4 regions of the Bradyrhizobium sp. Mp27 genome follow, and region 4 is predicted to be linked to each of the others. Evidence: riboswitches for the same ligand, from Rfam matches in the RefSeq annotation. Region 4 holds a riboswitch; each other region holds the start of a gene.

Region 1 (4,936 bases), on a different contig from region 4:
AGCGGCGCACCGCTTGGATCGCGGTAGTAGAGCGGACTTCGCTCCGCGGCAGCCGCAGCCGATGATATGTCGGCCTCAGCGAGCCAGCCCGCACCGTTCGAATGCCAGTAGTAGCCGGCCAGGACCAGGCCGCCGCCCAGCGCAAGTGCCGTCAGGAGACGCAGCGTTTTCATGTCGTGTATCCGCGCGCCCGGGAGCGCGCGTCCGTGTGAAGGAAAAAGGGGAATGTCGGGCGCCGCCGGGCAGCGCCCGAACGCTCACTTGACCGCCGTGACGATCACCTTGCCGGTGACGGTCTCCGGTTCGCCCTGCACCTTCACGGACAGCGTCATCTGGTAGCGGCCAGCCATCGGCAGGTCCGTCTTGAAGGCGTACACACCCGGCTCCCTGGACGGCAGCGGCGCGACCGCCGATTCCATCTCGGCCATCCCGTCCGGGGCCATGTCGAGGCGGGTCTTGAAGATGACCGCGTCCGGTATCGGCTTGCCGGTCTGCTTGTTCGTCAGGCGAACGGCGAGCGTGACGTCTTCGCCCTTCTTCATCTCCGGATTGACGGGCTCGAAGGCGTAGTCGCCCGCGCCCGCCGTCGCGGCGGAAGCGGCAAGCGAAAGGGTGGCGGCGAGAGCCGCGGTGCTGATCTTGGAAAGCATTGTCCTGTCCTCATGAATTGATCTTTCGCCGTGGCGCGTGAAGCGCGCACGTCAGTCGTCGTCGCGAGCAGGCATGCCGCTCGCGTCTCGGGCTTTGCGAGATCAGATTCGAGGAGGTCGGAAAGGAGGACTGCCGCCGCGGGAGGAAACGACCTGATCCGGGGGGATAGCCATCGTGCTGGCCATGACGGCGAGACGTTCGAACGCCGCGGGCCTGACATCACCGAGCGCGATGATCCCACCGACGCAGCAGAAGCCCATCCCGCACTTGTAGCCGCCGCTATGGGAGCCCGTTCCCTTCATGTCGGGACAACAATCGTCCATCGACATGTCGGCGTCGCCGCTCATGTGCATGGTCGTCGCCATATCATCCGACGACATTGCGAGGTTCGCCGCGGACGCGCCAACCGGCAGCATCGCCAGGGAGATGGCGATGGCGACTGCCAGGATGGTACGGACGAACTGCATCAATATCGACTTACCTTGTCGGGCCGGAACATGGCCTCAGTAGCATATTCGGACACCAAAGGCAGTCATTGATCGTGGTCAAGCGTTCGTTACCCAGGCTCGTCCGGAGGCCGGGTTGGACGTTTCGACGCAGCCCTTCGGACTATCGTGCAAAACAGCAACATAAGGCCACCATCGACCGACCGGCCCGTCCAGCAGCCCGCGCGGATGTTGACGCGCTCATCCCCTGATGCCAGTTTCGTGATCGGTAGTGTCCGCAAGGACTCTTCAAGGGAATGCGGTGCGTCCACCTTAGTGGGCAATTCCGCGGCTGCCCCCGCAACTGTAGGCGGATAGCCGACGACCAAACGAACCACTGGAGCCCCGCTTGGGCCTCTGGGAAGGTGGTCGAAGGCGATGACCCGCGAGCCAGGAAACCTGCTGCCAGCCATGGTCACGCGCGAACGCATTGGGCGGGGTGCCCTGATGTCGGACAAGTAGCCGGTGCATCCGCCGCCTGGGGCGAAGGTGGATGACTAAGGCAACCGCGGTGACGGTTTGTTTGCGTCGCCGCAGAGCGTTGTCGTGCAAAATCTTCATTTCCGTGCTGGCGCAAGGCCGGCGTTATCGCGTGCTTTCCTGATTACTCTGCTCTCGTCGGTGTCGCTGTCGTCCGCGGCGCTCGCGCAAAGCGCGGCGCAGGACAACCGCTCCCGGGAGGTCGGCCCGGTGATCGTGTCGCCGCCTGCGCCGCGACAGGCTCCTGCCGTCAGCCCCGGCACTCAGAAGCAGCGCGCGGCCCGGCGCTCCGCGGGACGCAATCGTGGCGCCCCTGCAGTCTCCGTTCCGGCCACGCAAGCTCCGAGCGGCCCGGTGCAGACGCCGCTCAACACGGCAGCCGTCACCGACGTCGGCTCCCGGCTCGGCATCATCGCGCGCGAGATGCCGGCGACCGTCGAGGTCATCAGTCAGCGGACGATGCAGGAACTGGGCATCCGGACCACGACCGACGTCGCCAAGGCTGCAGTCGGCGTCACCGGCGGCGATGCGCCCGGCGCGCCCGCCATCTTCTCGATGCGTGGCTTTTCCGGCGACCAGATCTCCACGCTCTACAACGGCATCCCGATCGGGCCGTCGACCATGACCGGCCGTCCCATGGACGTGGCTGGCCTCCAGCAGGTCGAGATCATCAAGGGACCGGACTCGCTGGTGGCGGGCCTCGGTGCGACCGGCGGCGCCATCGACTACGTGAACAAGGTGCCGCACACCGGACCAATCGTCAACGACGCCTTCACCTCCTGGGATTCCTTCAACGGCTATCGCGCCGGTTACGGATCGGGCGGCAGCACGCTGATCAACGGCCTCGACTACCGCTTCGACATCAGCCATTTCAACAACAAGGGCTTTATCGACGACACCTATTCGAAGCTCAGCAACGTCTCGGGCCGGCTGAACTATCGCGTCAACGAGAACCTGAAGATCTGGGGCGCGGTCGAATACAGGCAGGACAACGACCGGTTCTACTGGGGAACGCCGCTGGTGCCGGCGAACGCGCCGGGCATCGTGCCGACGTACGGCGTCGTCTCCGGCCTCTGGAGCAACTATTACCTCGGCGGCGGCACGCCGGTCCCGGTCACCATCGACGCGCGCACGCTGACCACGAACTACAACGTGCTCGACAATCACAGCGGCGCCAACGAGCTCTGGCTGCGCAGCGGCTTTCAATGGGACATCACCAACAACATCTCGCTGAAGAGCCAAGTCTATGGCTATGACGCCCACCGGCACTGGTTCAACAACGAGATCTCGTCGTTCGACCAGACCGTAGGCAGTTTCGCAGGCGCGCTGAGCATCTACCGCGAGCGCCTGGCGCTGGATCACGCGCAGCGGCTCTACGGCAACATCACCGACCTCACCGTCAATTCCAACGTCGGCGGAATGGACAATCGCTTCGTCGCCACCGTGGCGGCGAGCAGCAATCAGTTCAACGTCTCGCAGGACACGCTGTTCTTCAATGACTACGTCGACCTCCTCAACCCGGATCGGGGGTTCTATGGCCCGCGCGCCGACGAGAAGATCTATACCCATCTCGACACCGCCTCGCTGTCGTTCGAGGACCGGCTCAAGCTGACCTCGACCTTCGCGCTGATCGGCGGCATCCGTTTTGAGAATATCGAGCTGTCGCGGACCCGCTTCGACGAGAATGGCCTCCTGAAAGCCAGCTATCCTTTCTCGAAGACGTTCAATCCGGTCACCGGACGCATCGGCTACACCTGGGACATCGCGCCCGGCGTGATGCTTTACAGCCAGTACGCGACGGCAGCCGACCCGACGGTGGCGAACATCTTCATCCTCAGGCCCACGACGCCGCTGCTGCTCACGACGTCGCGGACCTACGAGACCGGCGTGAAGCTGCTATCGGCCGACAAGCGCGCGGAGGCCACGTTCTCGGCCTTCGACATCGAGCGCAAGAACGTCTACGTCCCCGAAAGCGGCATCCTCTTCAACGTCGCCGGCAAGATGGCCTCCAAGGGCGTCGAGATTGCTGCCGCGGTCAATCCGGTCGCCGGCCTGAAACTATGGGGCAACGTCGCCTTCGTGCAGTCGCGCTTCATCGACTTCACCTATGTGGACGGCAATGTTATTCGGGCAAGACGCCGCCCAACGTTCCCAACTTCATCGCCAACGCCGGCGCCTCCTATCGCTTCGACACGAAGCTGCCGGTGGAGATCGGCGGCCTCGTCCGTCACGTCGGCGACCGCTTCAACTTCCAGGACAATCTGGTCACGATGGACGCCTACACGATCTTCGACGCGTTCGCATTCGTCGACATCCCCAAAGCCTATTTCCCGGGCGTCGACCAGACCCGGATCAGCTTTCGTGTGAGGAACCTGACCAACAAGCTCTACGCCGCCTGGGGCGATCCGGGTTACACCGACCAGATCATCCTCGGCGCGCCGCGCAGCTACGAGATCGCGGCTTCGTTCAAATGGTAGTCGCGGATCACCTCGCCCGCGCCGTGGCAGGAGTTGTCACGCGACAGTAGGACGCAATCGCAAATCGATTGCGCCGTTGAAGCCGCGGGTCTCGAGAGCTATCGATCAACGAAACCTCGCTTCCATCGGGAGGAACGCATGAGCACCATCACCGGCGGCTGTCATTGCGGCGCGATCCGCTATCAGGTCGAGGGCGAAGCGATCGTGCATGCGCTGTGTCACTGTCGCGATTGCAGGCTTCACGCCGGCGCTCCCGTCGTCGGCTGGACGATGTACGCGGACGATGCCGTCAAGGTGACCAAGGGCGAGCCCAAGGTCTACAGCTCCTCGGAACATGCGCGGCGGCACTTTTGCGGCGACTGCGGAACCGGCCTGTTTTATGTCAATGCCGACATGTTGCCCGGGGTCATCGACGTCCAGAGCGCGACCTACGACGATCCCGATGCCGTACCGGCGACGATGCACATCCAGGTCGCAGAGCGCCTTCGGTGGATGGAGCGCGCGCACGAACTGCCGACATTCGACCGCTATCCGCCGCCACCGGAGTAGCGAGCGCGAGGGGTTCGCCGTCTGGACGGAACCGCACAATCGCCATCTTGCAACGGCCGGACGATTTCACGTAGATTGATCGGTGTGGGGACGAAGCAGACTCCCCGTGAGACCTCGGTCCAAGCTCTGCGCAGCACGCCATTCGTGGAGCTTGCGCATGGATACCGAACGCCACCCTCCTCTCCGCCATACCGTTGCCATCCTTTCCCGCGGCGACGCTGCGGCGCGCCGGGACACGACGGCACAAAACAGCCGCTTCGTCCGCGTTTTCGAAGCACTCGCCGCGGTCGGCAT
Region 2 (4,936 bases), on a different contig from region 4:
TGAGCGGTTTCACCTCGATGAGCGAGGGCATGACCCCGCGCGGCCTCGTCAAGGTGATGAACCACTATTTCACGGTGATGTCCGGCCCCATCAGGAACCATCGCGGCGTCATCGACAAATACATCGGCGATGCCATCATGGCCTATTGGGGGCCTCCCTTCATCGAGGAGGACGAGCCGGCGCTGCTCGCCTGCTTCGCCGCCATCGACATGGCCGATCAGGTGCCCGTGCTCCAGAAGCAGTTGCCGGACCTGCTCGGCATCCGCGCCATGCCGGCGGCGTGCGACCTGCGGATCGGCATCGCCACCGGCGAAGTCCTGACCGGCAGCATCGGCTCCGAGCTGATGATGAGCTTCACCGTGATGGGCGACGCTGTGAACCTGGCTTCACGGTTGGAGGGCGTCAACAAGATCTACGGCACCCGCATCCTGATCTCGCAAGCCAGTGCGGACGCGATCGGCTCGAGCTGCGAGCTGCGCGAGATCGATCGTCTCGCGGTGGCCGGGCAGAGTGCGCCACAAGCCATTTTCGAGGTGATGAGCAAGGCGCACGGACTCAGCGTCCCGCAGCAGAGCCTGCGCACGCACTATGCAGAAGGCCTTGCCGCCTATCGCGCCCGGCGTTTCGACGAGGCTCGCGCCGCCTTCAACACGGCGCTCGAAGCCGTGCCCGGCGACGGTCCCTCGCGCACGCTGCTCGGCCGCATCGCGCAGTTCGAGGCCAATCCGCCGGACGCCAATTGGGACGGCGCATGGCGGCTGGAGCAGAAATAGCGGTCCTTGCCGGGCCGGCAGCGCCCTTGCCGGAAAAAACGCTTCTACTCGATAACGATGTTCGCAGTGACCTAATTCGCGGGCTTAGGTTAGTCGTCCCTTGAGGCGTTTGATGGGGACACGCCGATGACAGAACTTCAGGACAGGCTGGAACGGTTCGAGACGCTCACCGCCGAATGCGAGCTGATCGCCAAGCTCGCGACCGACAGCACCAAGCGCGAGTTCTATCTGAAACTCTCGGAGCAGTACCGTCAGCTGGCGGTTGATATGCGGAAGGTGATCGCGACCAAGGCTGCGGCCTGACGCCGATTGCAAGCCGTTCTTAATGTTTGGCGCGCATCCTTCGGGATGCGAGCGTCACGATCCATGATTGCTCGCGGTGGGAATGCCGAGGTCCGTTGCTGTGCAGCGTACCTCGCCACGTCGCTTTGCCGCTCCTTACCCGGGCAATCCCATGCGCCTTGTTGCAGTCCTGATTTTCGCGCTCATGACGGCCGCCTGCAATCAGGAGCAGGACATCACCGGCTCGACCCCGGTCTGTGCCATGCGCAACTACAGCTCCTACAATCCCCGCGACATGAACCAGTGCGTTGCCGCCTGCAAGGCGTGCGACCACGGCAACACCGTCACCTGCACCACGTCATGCACCCTCAAGGGCGCGCACTGAGCGGCGGCGCTGCCTGGAGCTGGGGCTGATGGTGCTCGGGCACCGGAACGATTCACATGGGTTCGTCATTGAAAGGGCAGGCAGGACGCGGAGTCCTATGGAATGGGTATGCTCGATCCCGGTCGGTTCCTGGTGTCGTGCTCGCATTGCGATGCATGGCCGATGGCGGCCAACGTCAAACGTTCGAGCTGGTCTTCGTCGCCGCACGAGGTCCGCTTCGTATGCCCGCGCTGTCGCCGCGAGGAGACCGCCATCATCTCGGCCTCTGGTGAGCTGACCCCGATCCGGCGCAGCGACGCCCCGCTGCGCGACGTCACCGCGGCCTGGGCTCAGGCGCAGCGGCCGAGAGGGCGGGCGTAACCCGCCCGTCACAGGACCAAGAGGGCGGGTGTAGTCAGCTCTGCGCAAGGCCTTGCGCGGCCTGTCTTTGGAACCCGGCCTAGGCCCACGCGTTTCCGCTCCGACATCAACGCATCGAGGCCCTACGAATGATCAGCGAGCATTTCGACACCCGCACCCGGATCAACATGAAGCTGGCGCTGGATCGGGTCTGCCGCAATCGCCCGGTCGGCGAGGACCATTGCTTTCGCAGGTCCGTTGCCGAGAACATCATCCGCTGCGCGCTCACGGGCCGCACCGGCATCGGCCAGCTCGTCGATGCCGGCGAGCGGGCAGTGATCAGGACGCGTGCCGAGCGGGAGCCGGCCTGATTGCGCCGGCTCAATCTCCGGTGCGGTGCTTTGCCCGTCATGCAACCGGCCGATTGACTCTCCGCTTGCCCGCCCCCTAGATTGGTCGGTGACGGTTCTCCTCACGGAGATCAAAAGGGAACGTGGTGCGAGGTTTTCCCGATACCGGGATATTCTCAACGCCATGGCTGCCCCCGCAACTGTAAGCGGTGAATCTTTCGTCATATGCCACTGGGAATCTCGGTCCTGGGAAGGCGACGGAAGGTAACGACCCGCGAGCCAGGAGACCTGCCGTCAGCCGTGGTCACACGCGAAAATGTCGGTCGGGGAGTACAGACATTAGCTTCACCGGAGCAATCGAACGCTCCGCCGTGAAACCTCGTTCGCTGTGACGTGCCACTGACGTCATACCGAGGTTACAAGAGTGTCCCGTATTGTCTTTGCCGCCAGGCGCTTCCGCGCCGGCGTTGTCGCGTTCGTTTCCCTGTATTCGCTCGATCCGTCCATTGCCCAGGCCCAGCAGTCGGCATCGCCCGATCTGCTGCCGCCGGTCGAGGTCGCGCCGACCGAGCGTCCGGCCAAGCCGCAAGTCGCGCGGCCTGTGCCCGACCAGCCCGAGCGGCGGCGCGTCGCTCGATTGCCGAAGCCCGAGCTGGCGCCGGCGTCGCCCCCGGTTGCCGGGGTATCCGCGGCCAACCTGTTTCCGACGGTCGTCGTCAGTCCGACGGGCGTTGTCACTCCGACCAATCTGGTTGCGAGCTCGGTGACGGTTCTGACCGCCAGAGACATGGAGCGTGATCAGCGCCGGACCGCATCCGATGCAGTGAGCGCCGTTCCAGGCCTCAACCTCGTGCAGACCGGCGGTCCCGGCGGACAGACATCGATCTTCACACGCGGAACGAACTCTAATCACACCAAGGTTTTGATCGACGGCATCGACGTCAGCGATCCTAGCAACCCGAACCGCTCGTTCGATTTCGGCCAGCTGCTCACCTCCGACATTCAGCAGATCGAAGTCCTGCGTGGTCCGCAGAGCGGTCTCTACGGCGCAGATGCGCTGGGTGGCGTGATCTCCATCGTGACGAAGAAGGGCGACGGTCCCGCCCGCGCGACCGGCTCGATCGAGGGAGGCTCGTTCGGAACGTTCAACCAGACGGCAGGTCTGAGCGGTTCACAGGACCACTTCAACTATGCCTTCAACGTTGCGCATTTCCACGCGAACGACGTGCCGGTGACGCCGCTCGAATTGCTGCCGCCGGGTCAGAAGGCGATCGGCAACTACTACGACAATATGACCTATTCCACGAAGCTTGGCGCCGAATTGAGCGAAAACCTGACGCTCAATGGGGTGGCGCGGTACACTGACGCCACCCTGCGCTTTACCGGAGACACCTTCGATCCCGTCACATTCGCGAGCTTTCCCGCGGCCGCGCAAAGCACGCAGACGGTGCACCAGCTCTTCACGCGCGGGGAGGCGGTCTGGTCCGCTCTCGACGACCGGATGAAGAGCTATTTCGGCGTCAACTACACCAATCACTGGAACTACAACATCTCGCCCGGCAACGCGATGGCCACGATCACGACCGGCGATCGCGTCAGGTATGATTGGCACACCACGACCCAGCTCGCGCCCAACAACAATGTCATCATTGGCGCGGAGCATGAGATCGAAACACTGCAAACGGCGACGGTCTCGGCGCAGAACGTCAACAAGGCCGGATATATGGAGCTGCAGTCCCAGTTCCGGGATCGCGTCTTCTTCACGGCCAACGTCCGGCAGGACGACAACGAACGGTTTGGAGACCATCCGACCTTTCGTCTGGCGTCTGCCGTGATCGTGCCGGTCACGGATACGAAGTTCAAGGGAAGCTACGGCACGGGGTTCAAGGCGCCGACGCTCAACCAGCTTTACGTCAGCTTTCCCGCGTTCTTCTTCTTTGCAAATCCCAACCTCAGGCCCGAGGAAAGCGTCGGATACGACGCCGGCTTCGAGCAACCCTTGTTTTGCGATCGCGTTCGCTTCGGGTCGACCTACTTCCGCAACAACATCACGGACCTGATCCAGAGCACGTTCGATCCCGTGACATTCACGAGCACCAACACCAATATCGGCAAGGCGATCACGGAGGGTACGGAGAGCTTCGTCGCGGCGGCGATCACCGACCGGCTTCGCGTTCGTGCCGACTACACTTTTACCCGCGCGGTGGATGCGACGACGGGACTGGAGCTGCTGAGGCGTCCGAAGGAGAAGTGGAGCGCAAATGTCATCTGGAATCCGATCGACCCGCTCACATTGTCCGCAACAGTGTTGCACGTCGGGAGTTTCGTCGATGGCAACCGTGACTTCAGCATTCCGCGTCTGCTGGCTCCGGCCTACACCGTCGTCAACGTGGCGGCCGAATATCTGGTCACCGACCAGGTGAAGGTGTTTGGCCGGGTCGATAATCTCGCCAATGTGCACTATCAAAATCCGACCGGCTTTCTGCAGCCGGGACTGGGCGTCAATGGCGGCATTCGCCTGGCGAATTACGACGTCAGATAGTGAGAGAAGCCTCATGACAACGGCCGATCCGCTCATGGACCTGATCGCAAGCCGGCTTGCCGACGCTGAGGCCGGCTGGAGCGTCGGCACGTTCGGTGCCATTGCCGAGTTCACGCGCGAGCCCAATGAGGCCTTCGATATGGAGCAGTCGCGCAACGGGATCAGCGTCGTGACGCAGAAGGGTGGGATACGCGTTGTCTCCCACCCGGATCTGCGCCTGATCGCATCGGAATCGCCGACCACGGAGAGCTGGAGCCACCGCATC
Region 3 (4,936 bases), on a different contig from region 4:
GCAATCGCGCGGCCGACCTTCTTGCGACGGGCCGGACTGCTGCGAGAAAGGCACCCGGACCGTTGCGGAAGCTAAAACAAAGCAAGTGCCGAGCGCGTATGTCTTGCAGTCGGTCCGAGGCACTGGGCCATGGAGGAACTGCGGCGCGATGTTGCTCTGCGGCAGTTTACTCGGGCCTTCGCTCTCCTAAGTCTTCCTCTTCATTTGGCTCGGTGCGTTGGAACCAGGAGCCAGGGGCAAATTTCGCGATGCGCTTGGCAAAGGAGGATTGTGGCTCCCAATCCTGTCCTTCTCTCTTTTCGAAAGTGATGACCCCGTTGTGTGCAAAATAACGTGGTCCTTGGATACTACAATTCACCAAGAGCAGAACGCGCCACACGTCACCCGTCTCGGCCGGTTTGCCATTCCGCTTCGGTAAGTAGTCCACTCCAACTGGTTCAATGATAGTACAGCGGCCCTGCCGCAGAAGATCGCCGAGCCGGCCTTGCGGGGTGGCCACGAAGTTGAAGTTGGCCGGATCATGCAGAAAGCGAAGATTTGCGTCCCTTTCGCCATCTGCGACTTCACTGGCGATCAGGGAGAGCGCCAGGGCGCGCCAGCCCAATTCCATCGGCTTCGCATAAGTCGACGCAAGTTCAAACGTGCCGTCGAGGGCGATCTTCCAGGTGATAACGTACTGTTCGTCCGATTTGTTGTCCCGGTGTCTGGTCCACGAAACGAAAATAAAGTCGTTTTGGCCAAGTTCAATAACGCCCCACATTTGAGGCACGAACTGTGCCACCTTCGAGACATTGGAGATAATTTGTTCTATCGTCTCACCATCTTGCGCTCGCCAAGTTGACTTCAATCGTTCGACAAGGGGGCTGTCGCTGGCCCGAATATTATTGCTCATGGCAGCCGGCCAGGCGAGGCAGATTAAAAATCCGACCAAGCAAAGCCATAGCGCGGGTCTTCCAGACATTCTCTTCATAACCCTCGGCCTATCGCGTTTCATCCAAACATCTTGTAAAGCAGGCAACCTCGAACCTGCTATGAGCCATCGCAAGAAGTTTACGGGATGCGACGTGGCACCCGCTGGCTGTCCCGCGCGATCAGGCGCTCCCTGTATGTCATGCGCAGCTAACTTCCCCGACAGCGACTGCGTCAGTTGGCTGAGCTGGACCTGCCCAGCAGGAGGAGACTGGGCATGCCGAGGGTCTGCATTCTTCGTGCCAGGCAATAGGCGGAAATTTTCACAGAGTTTGTGTCGCTCTTGTCGACTTTCTGACCTTTGCACGTTTTCGGTGTTCCTATTCAGTGTATCCGCCGCAGCTTGTGCATCCTTGTCCCGCACCGGATATTTAGCAGAAGAGTTGAACGCCTCGATGCCGGATGCCTGATGGACGGAAGTGCGTTTGCCGCTATTGAGCTGTGTGGTTCGCTATCGTGCCGCCGGCGTTCGAGCTGCATGATTGCCAGCGGCACCAAGCCGGCTTGATCCCGGCTTTGAAGTCTGGGTGGCACGCAAATCAACCCCTCGCCTCGTATGTTGCTAAATTCCGCCACGTGCCTTGGCCTATTCGCTGCAGATCCTTTAGTTGAGAGAATAGCTGGCTAGCCGAGGTGCTGGGCGAAACTCTGGAAATCGCAAGGCCGCATCGAAAGCATTCTGATAGAAACGTCGGTACTCCCGCCGGAAGGCTGCTTCTGTCCCTTTCATCGATCTAGCGTGCGGCTCCGCCTCAAGGCAGCTCCGGATGCTATTCCGGTATCTGAGAAGGATATGTCTGATTATGACATCTCTGATTAGAGAATGTTTCTGGATGGTGGTAAGTCACAGAGATGCACGGTCATTCGGCTAGCAGATGTCGCAGATTAGCTTGCACATAATCTGAGAGGTTGACGGAAGAGTTCTCGTGCCGATAATCCAAGTCGTCGAGGTTCTCCGGTTCCCATTGATCCGGAGCTAAGAGGGAAGCCGGTGCAAATGCCGGCGCTGCCCCCGCAACTGTAAGTGGCGAGCCGCTGTCCAACGATGTCACTGAAGCCTGCACGGCTTCGGGAAGGCCGGACAGCAGCGATGACCAGCAAGCCAGGAGACCGGCCCCGACAATATATTGGTCCACGGGCGGGGTGTCTCGGTGGTACGCCAAGCAGCCGTCGCACGCGCGACTTCTCCTGCCTGCGTCCGCCATGGCCTTTGTCCCCAACAGGGGTTAACGCGATGTCTCCTCTCTCTCTTCCAGTTGCTACGCTCGGAACGCCACGCATCGGCCCAAGGCGTGAGCTCAAGCTCGCTCTAGAAAGCTACTGGTCTGGAAAGATTAGTGAACAGCAGTTGTACGAAGACGCATCCGGCCTACGCGCAGCGAACTGGGCTCGTCAAAAATCGCTCGGCGTCACGATCATTCCGTCAAACGACTTCTCGCTGTATGATCAGGTGCTTGATACAAGTGTCATGGTTGGCGCCATCCCGGAGATCTACGCCTCGAGCGGAGAATCCGTTTCGCTCCAGACGTACTTCGCCATGGCCCGCGGATCGCAATGCGGCGATCAGGATGCGAGTTGCGACCAGAGTACGCGGGGATCTGGCGTGCCCGCGCAGGAAATGACCAAGTGGTTCGATACCAACTACCACTACATGGTTCCCGAGTTTTACCGGGGACAGGCGTTCAGACTGTGCTCTCGCAAACCCGTCGAAGAGTATGAGGAAGCCAGGGCTCTTGGCTTTCAGACCCGCCCTGTCCTGATCGGGCCGGTCACATTTTTAAAGCTCGGCAAGAGTACCGATAGCGCGTTCCAGCCCCTCTCTCTCCTCGATGATCTGATACCTGTCTATATCGACCTTCTGCATGAATTAGCCAAACGAGGGGCAAGTTGGGTTCAGTTTGATGAGCCCTGCCTGGTCCTTGATCTGGATGAGGCGGCGCGACAATCGTTGCTGCACGCCTATAACCGGTTCGCAAAGGAGGGACCCGCTATCAAGATCATGCTTGCGAGCTATTTCGGCGCCCTAGGCGACAATCTGGATACTGCCTTGAGCCTGCCAATTTCCGGTCTGCACGTCGATTTGGTTCGAGCGCCAGAACTATTGGATCAGATCATTGCTGACGGCCGAAGTGATCTCGTCATGTCGCTCGGTGTCATCGACGGCCGCAATGTGTGGCGGTCGAACTTGCCGTCGCTCCGTCAGCGGCTGAAGCCCTCGATTGCGAAGCTTGGCAGGCACCGTGTACAGCTCGCTCCGTCCTGCTCGCTGCTTCACGTGCCGGTCGATGTTGAACTCGAGACCGGGCTCGCGTCCGACGTCAAGAGCTGGCTTGCTTTCTCGGTTCAGAAGATGCGTGAGCTTGCGATCCTGGCGCGGGTACTCGCAGGCGACCAGAATGTTGGGCTAGCTCTTGCCGAGTCGGAATGCGCCGCGACTGCCCGCCGGACCTCGCCGAAGATCCATAATGCCAACGTCGCTGTCCGAATGAGGGCGATCGATCAGACGATGCGCCAGCGCGCCACCCCGTTTGCCCGTCGTTCCGAGATCCAAAGGGAACGCTTTGGACTGCCGGCTTTTCCTACCACGACGATAGGATCGTTTCCGCAGACCGCAGCGGTGCGAAATGCTCGCGCGGCGCATGCGCGAGGTGCGATGAGCGAGGAGCAATACGACAGGTTCCTCAAAGAGGAGATAGCCCGCGCCGTACGTTGGCAGGAGGACATCGGTCTTGACGTCCTCGTGCATGGCGAATTCGAGCGTAATGACATGGTGCAGTACTTCAGCGAGCAACTCGCCGGCTTCGCATTTACAAGGAACGGATGGGTTCAGTCCTATGGTTCGCGCTGCGTTAGGCCCCCGATCCTGTTTGGCGATGTAGTGCGGCCGAAGCCGATCACCGTGGAATGGTGGCGCTACGCGCAATCACTAACTGGTAAGCCGATGAAGGCGATGTTGACCGGACCGGTGACGATCCTGAACTGGTCGTTTGTTCGCGATGATATTCCTAGAAGCGAGGTCTGCCGTCAGCTTGCGCTCGCGATGCGCGATGAAGTCCGCGATCTCGAGAATGCCGGTGCAGCCATAATACAGATCGACGAAGCTGCACTCCGCGAAGGATTGCCATTGCGCCGGTCGGACTGGAAGGCATATCTCGATTGGGCCGGAGATTGCTTCCGCCTCTGCTCATCGGGCGTTACCGATCAAACGCAAATCCATACACATATGTGCTACTCAGAGTTTAACGACATCATCGGTGCGATCGCTGCAATGGATGCGGATGTCATTTCAATCGAGACGTCGCGATCGAAAATGGAGCTACTGGATGCGTTCAGGAAGTACGAATATCCAAATCAAATCGGACCGGGCGTGTACGACATTCACTCTCCACGCGTCCCCGAGACGGGCGAAATGAAGGAGCTGATGGTGCTAGCTCGGACGCGTTTGCAGGATTCGCAGCTTTGGGTCAATCCGGACTGCGGCCTAAAAACGCGCAAATGGGAGGAGGTTCGGCCGGCGCTCACCAACATGGTCGCTGCCGCGCGCGAACTGCGCGCTGCATCCGATCCGCAAATCGGTTGATCCCGAGCTCCGGTCTGTTCTCAACAAAGCTAATTCGGTTGTGGTGATTTGCGCTTTCCACAATATCGAGGCTACCATTGCCGCCGACATGATGCCCGGTCCACTTCGTGGACCGGGGAAGGTACGGTCTCGGAGAAAAGACGGTGACGCGTTGCGCTAGTTTCGTTGGCCGGGGTAGAATTGCCGGCTGCTCGATCACGGCGACAACATTCGCCGAAAATCTGCAACCCATATAAGCAGAAGTGTATTGCAGCTAATCATGCCGTGGTACGCGGCCGTATAGGTTGAGATTTGGAAATTTACGCCGAGATTTGTCGCTCATGGGCACGTTGGCAACGGCCGCGACAGCAATGAGAAAACTAATGCTTGACGGACACCGCAAGGCAC
Region 4 (4,936 bases):
ATTCCGGCGATCTCGCGATCTGGTCGGCGATGGGCGAGCAGCTCCGCCGCCTCCGCGCGCTCGGTATCCCCTACACGGTCACGCCGGGCGTGCCGTCCTTCTCGGCCGCGGCAGCCGCGCTGGAGACCGAGCTGACGCTGCCCGGTCTTGCCCAGTCAGTCGTGCTGACGCGCACGCCGGGCCGCGCCAGCGCGATGCCTGAGGGCGAAAAGCTCGCGGCGTTCGCCGCCACCGGTGCGGTGCTCGCGATCCATCTGTCGATCCATCTGCTCGACAAGGTCGTCGCCGAGCTGACGCCGCATTACGGCGCGGACTGCCCGGTCGCGATCGTCTGGCGCGCGAGCTGGCCGGACCAGCGCATCGTTCGCGCCACGCTGGCGACACTCGATGCCGCCGTCGGCACCGAGATGGAGCGCACCGCGCTCATTTTGGTTGGCAAGACGCTTGGCGCTGCGGATTTTGACGAGAGCCGTCTCTATGCCGCCGACTACGACCGCCGCTATCGGCCGGTCGGCGCCGACCCGCGCTTTCCGGAGGCATCGTGATGCCGGCAGGGCTCGTCATCTCCGCGCCGGCCTCCGGCGTCGGCAAGACCACGCTGACGCTGGCGCTGGCGCGTGCCTGGCGCAATCGCGGATTGAACGTGCAGTGCTTCAAGAGCGGGCCCGATTATATCGATCCCGCCTTCCATGCCGCTGCGACGGGGCGCGCTTCCGTCAACGTCGATAGCTGGGCGATGGATCGCGGGACGATTGCTCATCTCGTCGGTCGCGGCACTGACGCCGATGTCGTGCTTGCCGAGGGCTCGATGGGCCTGTTCGACGGCGTCGCCGCGCGCGGCGTCTCCGGCACCGGCGCCACCGCCGACATTGCCGAGATGCTGGGCTGGCCGGTGCTGCTGGTGATCGATCCCTCCGGACAGGCGCAGACGGCGGCGGCGATCGCCGCAGGCCTTCGCGACTATCGTGCCGGCGTGCGGCTTGCCGGCGTGGTGCTCAATCGCGTCGCCAGCCCGCGGCATGAAGATCTCGTGCGGCGTGCATTGAACGACGCCGGCATCGCCGTGTTCGGCGCGCTGCCGCGTCATGCCGAGATCAGCCTGCCGAAACGGCATCTCGGCCTGGTGCAGGCCGAGGAGCAAGCCGAGATCGGCAAGCTGATCGACGAAGCCGCGCGCTTCGTCGCCGAGCATGTGGATCTCGACGCGGTGCTGCGATCGGCAGCGAGCTGGTCGCCGCAACCAGCGGCAAGCGGCATCAATGTGACGCCGCCCGGACAGCGCATTGCGTTGGCCCGCGATGCCGCGTTCTCCTTCATCTATCCACACATGCTGGAGGCCTGGCGCGCGGCCGGCGCCGAGATCTCGACATTCTCGCCGCTTGCCGATGAAGCGCCTGACGCGAGCGCCGATGTCTGCTGGCTACCCGGCGGCTATCCCGAACTCCATGCCGGCACGATCGCGGCCAATGCGCGCTTTCGCAGCGGCTTGCGCGCGTTCGCTGATACACGGCCGGTGCACGGCGAATGCGGAGGCTATATGGTGCTGGGAACCGCTCTGACCGACGCCGACGGCATCCGTCATGAGATGACGGGCCTGCTCGGACTGGAGACAAGCTTTGCCAAGCGCCGCATGCATCTCGGCTATCGTCTCGCTGCGCTCGCCGCGCCGATGCCGGGCCATCAGGTCGGCGCGCGCCTGCGCGGTCATGAGTTCCACTATTCGACGATTATCGCGCAGCCGGATACGCCGCTGGCAGTCGTGCACGATGCAACAGGCGCGGTCATCGCCGAGACCGGCTCGCACCGCGGTCATGCCACCGGCACGTTCTTCCATCTGATCGCGGAGGATCGGTGAGCGGTTTTGTCACTTTCATCTCGGCCGGCCCCGGCGACCCCGAGCTCCTCGCGCTCAAAGGCGCGGCGCGGCTGCGCGATGCCGACGTGGTGCTCTATGACGACCTCGCCTCGGGCGCGATCCTCGATCTGGCCCGGCCCGGCGCCAACCTCGTCGCGGTGGGGAAGCGGGCAGGGCGGCCCTCGACCAAGCAGCACCACGTCAACCGCCTGCTGATCGACTACGCCGCGGCGGGCGTCCGCGTGGTGCGGCTGAAATCGGGCGATGCCGGTATCTTTGGCCGGCTCGAGGAGGAGCTGGAGGCGCTGCGCGAAGCCGGCATCGGCTACGAGATCATTCCCGGAATCACCTCGGCCTGTGTCGCCGCCGCGCAAGCCGGCATTCCCCTGACCCGGCGCCACACCTCGCGCCGGGTGCAGTTCGTGACCGGGGCCGATGTCACCGGCGAGCTGCCGCAGAATTTGAACTGGGCGGCGCTGGCGGATCCCGAAGCGACCACCGTGGTCTATATGGGCCGCCGCACCTTTCCGGCGCTTGTCGCAAAATTGATCGAGCACGGCCTCGCGCCTGATACCCCGGCGCTGTTCGCCGAATCCCTCGGTCGTCCCGACGAGCGGCTGGTCCGCACCACCATTGCCGAGCTGGCGGAACAGCTTGCGCGGGGCGGCGCGGCCTCGACGGCGGCGGTGATCCTGTTTGGCGCGCTGGCGGGCGATTATCCGTCATGACCGTCCCGGCCGCCCTTCGCCCCTTGACGCCCGGCTGGCGAAAGGGGCACACAGGAGATGCATGGTGCTCGAGGCGGCGCAAACCGCCGGAGCATAATCGGGAATGGGGGTGGGCGGACGGTTGCGCCGCCCAAAACCCCAGCCGCCCCCGCGACTGTAAGCGGTGAGGGGCTCCGAACCGCCACTGGGCCGCAAGGCTCGGGAAGGCCGGAGAACCCCAGTGAACCGCGAGCCAGGAGACCGGCCGTGCATGTCTTGTGGCCAAGGCCGTCGGGTGTGACGGCAGGAAGGAACTGAACCATGCATATCGAACCCGGAGTCGTATCGGGCGCCAAGCTCGTGTTGAGTTACGCAACCGGCATCGCCGTCGGCGGCGTTGCGCTGAAGCTCGCGGTCGAGACCGTGCGCGAGCAGGGCATCACGTCGTTCGCGGCGCGGACGCTCGCCACCACGGGCCTCGTGTTCGTCTTCTTCGAGATCCTGCCGCACTTCCCGGTCGGCGTCTCCGAGGTGCACTTCATCCTCGGCTCGACCCTGTTCCTGCTGTTTGGGGCGGCGCCCGCGGCCTTCGGCCTTGCGTTCGGACTGTTGTTCCAGGGCATCTTCTTCGAGCCGCCCGATCTGCCGCAATTCGGCATGAACGTCACCACGCTGCTGGTGCCGCTGTTCGGGATCCAGGCGATCGCCGCGCGGATCATTCCCCGCAACACCGCCTATGTCGATCTCAGGTATCGCCAGGCGCTGGCGCTTTCGACCACGTATCAGGCCGGCGTCATCGCCTGGGTCGCGTTCTGGGCGCTCTATGGCTCCGGCTTCGGTGCCACCAACCTCGTCAACATCGCGACCTTCGCGGCCTCCTATGCGCTCGTCATCGTGATCGAGCCGCTCGCCGATCTCGCCGTGCTGGCACTGGCAAAATCGCTGCGCGGCGTCACCGCGCCCGGCCTCGTCACGCCGCGCCTCCACAACGCGGCTTAAGAGACAAGGGGCGGCCGCGATGGCCGCCCCCACACGCGCGATGCTCACGCTATCCCTGATAGGCATCGGTTGCGGCGATCCCGGGCAGCTCACGCGCGCCGCCGTTCAAGCCATCAACGCGGCCGATCTCATCCTGATCCCGCGCAAGGGGACGGCGAAATCAGATCTCGCAGATCTCAGGCGGACGATCTGCGCCGATGTGCTCACCAGTCCAACGACGCGCATTGCCGAGTTCGACCTTCCCGTGCGCGATGCCGGTGAAGCGGACTATCACAAGGGCGTCGACGATTGGCACGATGCCGTGGCCGCGGCGTGGTCGCGGACGATCGCGAGCCATCTCGAAGGTGAAGGCAAGGTCGCGCTGCTGATCTGGGGCGATCCCTCGCTGTACGATTCCTCGCTGCGCATTGCGCGGCGGCTCGATCCCTTGCCTGATATCGAGGTCGTGCCCGGCATCACCTCGATCCAGGCACTGTGCGCGGCGCATGCGCTCCCGCTCAACGACATCGGCGAACCCTTCCTGGTCACGACGGGGCGCCGCTTGCGCGAGGGCGGCTGGCCGCAAGGCGTCGATACCGTGGTGGTGATGCTCGACGGCGCCACGGCGTTCCAGTCGCTCGATCCAGCCGGGCTGCACATCTGGTGGGGCGCCTATCTCGGCATGCCCGATCAGATCGCCATGTCGGGCGTTCTTGCCGAGATCGCCCCGCGCATCGTCGCCGCGCGACAGGATGCGCGCGAGCGGCATGGCTGGATCATGGACAGCTACATTCTCAAGCGTAGGCCGTAAGCGAGGCAGCATGCCCCCCGATTGGATCACCCGGAAATGCCCCGATGTCTCCGCTGTCCATCGCGAGGCGGCGCTCGCGCGTCAGGCGCAACTCACAAAACCGGCCGGCGCGCTCGGCCGGCTGGAGCAGCTTGCGGTGGAGCTTGCGGGCCTGCAGGCGACCGAGCAGCCGCGCGCCGCGCGGGTGCCGATCATTATCTTCGCCGGCGATCACGGCATCGTCGCGCAGGGCGTGTCGGCCTATCCGCAAGGAGTGACCATCGCGATGATGGCGAATTTCGCCTCGGGTGGTGCCGCGATCTCGGTGCTGGCGCGTGAGCTTGGCTCAAGCCTTGAGGTCGTGGACGCCGGTACGCTGGCGCAGGAGGCGATCGCGGGCGTCGTCACCGACAAGCCGCGCCAGGGCACGCGCGACTTCAGCGTGGAAGCAGCGCTCACCCCCACGGAGCTGGCATTCGCCTTCGAAGCCGGTCAGCGCGCAGTCGCGCGCGAAGCAGCCGGCAGGCCCGATCTCCTGATCTTCGGCGAGATGGGCATCGGCAATACCACGACGTCGGCGGCGATTGCGGCGAGCCTGCTTGGCAT

The links. Region 4 has a riboswitch for cobalamin ahead of QJT78_RS00720 (energy-coupling factor ABC transporter permease). Riboswitches for the same ligand answer to the same signal wherever they lie in the genome.
Region 1: another riboswitch for cobalamin. It lies ahead of QJT78_RS53150 (TonB-dependent receptor); the one in region 4 lies ahead of QJT78_RS00720 (energy-coupling factor ABC transporter permease).
Region 2: another riboswitch for cobalamin. It lies ahead of QJT78_RS36445 (TonB-dependent receptor); the one in region 4 lies ahead of QJT78_RS00720 (energy-coupling factor ABC transporter permease).
Region 3: another riboswitch for cobalamin. It lies ahead of metE (5-methyltetrahydropteroyltriglutamate--homocysteine S-methyltransferase); the one in region 4 lies ahead of QJT78_RS00720 (energy-coupling factor ABC transporter permease).

The regions. Positions count from the first base shown of each region.
Region 1 covers NZ_JASAUS010000012.1:82,569-87,504, reverse strand. The annotation lists gene QJT78_RS10445 (efflux RND transporter periplasmic adaptor subunit) at 1-173, opposite strand, end outside; gene QJT78_RS10440 (FixH family protein) at 258-650, opposite strand; gene QJT78_RS10435 (hypothetical protein) at 753-1,118, opposite strand; cobalamin riboswitch at 1,350-1,558, shown strand; gene QJT78_RS53150 (TonB-dependent receptor) at 1,683-3,983, shown strand; gene QJT78_RS10420 (GFA family protein) at 4,232-4,642, shown strand; gene QJT78_RS10415 (Cj0069 family protein) at 4,800-4,936, shown strand, end outside.
Region 2 covers NZ_JASAUS010000109.1:3,578-8,513, forward strand. The annotation lists gene QJT78_RS36420 (adenylate/guanylate cyclase domain-containing protein) at 1-773, shown strand, start outside; gene QJT78_RS36425 (hypothetical protein) at 900-1,076, shown strand; gene QJT78_RS36430 (hypothetical protein) at 1,228-1,440, shown strand; gene QJT78_RS36435 (hypothetical protein) at 1,543-1,800, shown strand; gene QJT78_RS36440 (hypothetical protein) at 1,929-2,150, shown strand; cobalamin riboswitch at 2,226-2,440, shown strand; gene QJT78_RS36445 (TonB-dependent receptor) at 2,554-4,671, shown strand; gene QJT78_RS36450 (hypothetical protein) at 4,685-4,936, shown strand, end outside.
Region 3 covers NZ_JASAUS010000151.1:3,196-8,131, reverse strand. The annotation lists gene QJT78_RS41550 (nodulate formation efficiency C protein) at 167-892, opposite strand; cobalamin riboswitch at 1,901-2,103, shown strand; gene metE (5-methyltetrahydropteroyltriglutamate--homocysteine S-methyltransferase) at 2,204-4,549, shown strand.
Region 4 covers NZ_JASAUS010000001.1:168,522-173,457, reverse strand. The annotation lists gene cobM (precorrin-4 C(11)-methyltransferase) at 1-545, shown strand, start outside; gene QJT78_RS00730 (cobyrinate a,c-diamide synthase) at 545-1,855, shown strand; gene cobA (uroporphyrinogen-III C-methyltransferase) at 1,852-2,583, shown strand; cobalamin riboswitch at 2,629-2,847, shown strand; gene QJT78_RS00720 (energy-coupling factor ABC transporter permease) at 2,884-3,561, shown strand; gene cobF (precorrin-6A synthase (deacetylating)) at 3,602-4,351, shown strand; gene cobT (nicotinate-nucleotide--dimethylbenzimidazole phosphoribosyltransferase) at 4,362-4,936, shown strand, end outside.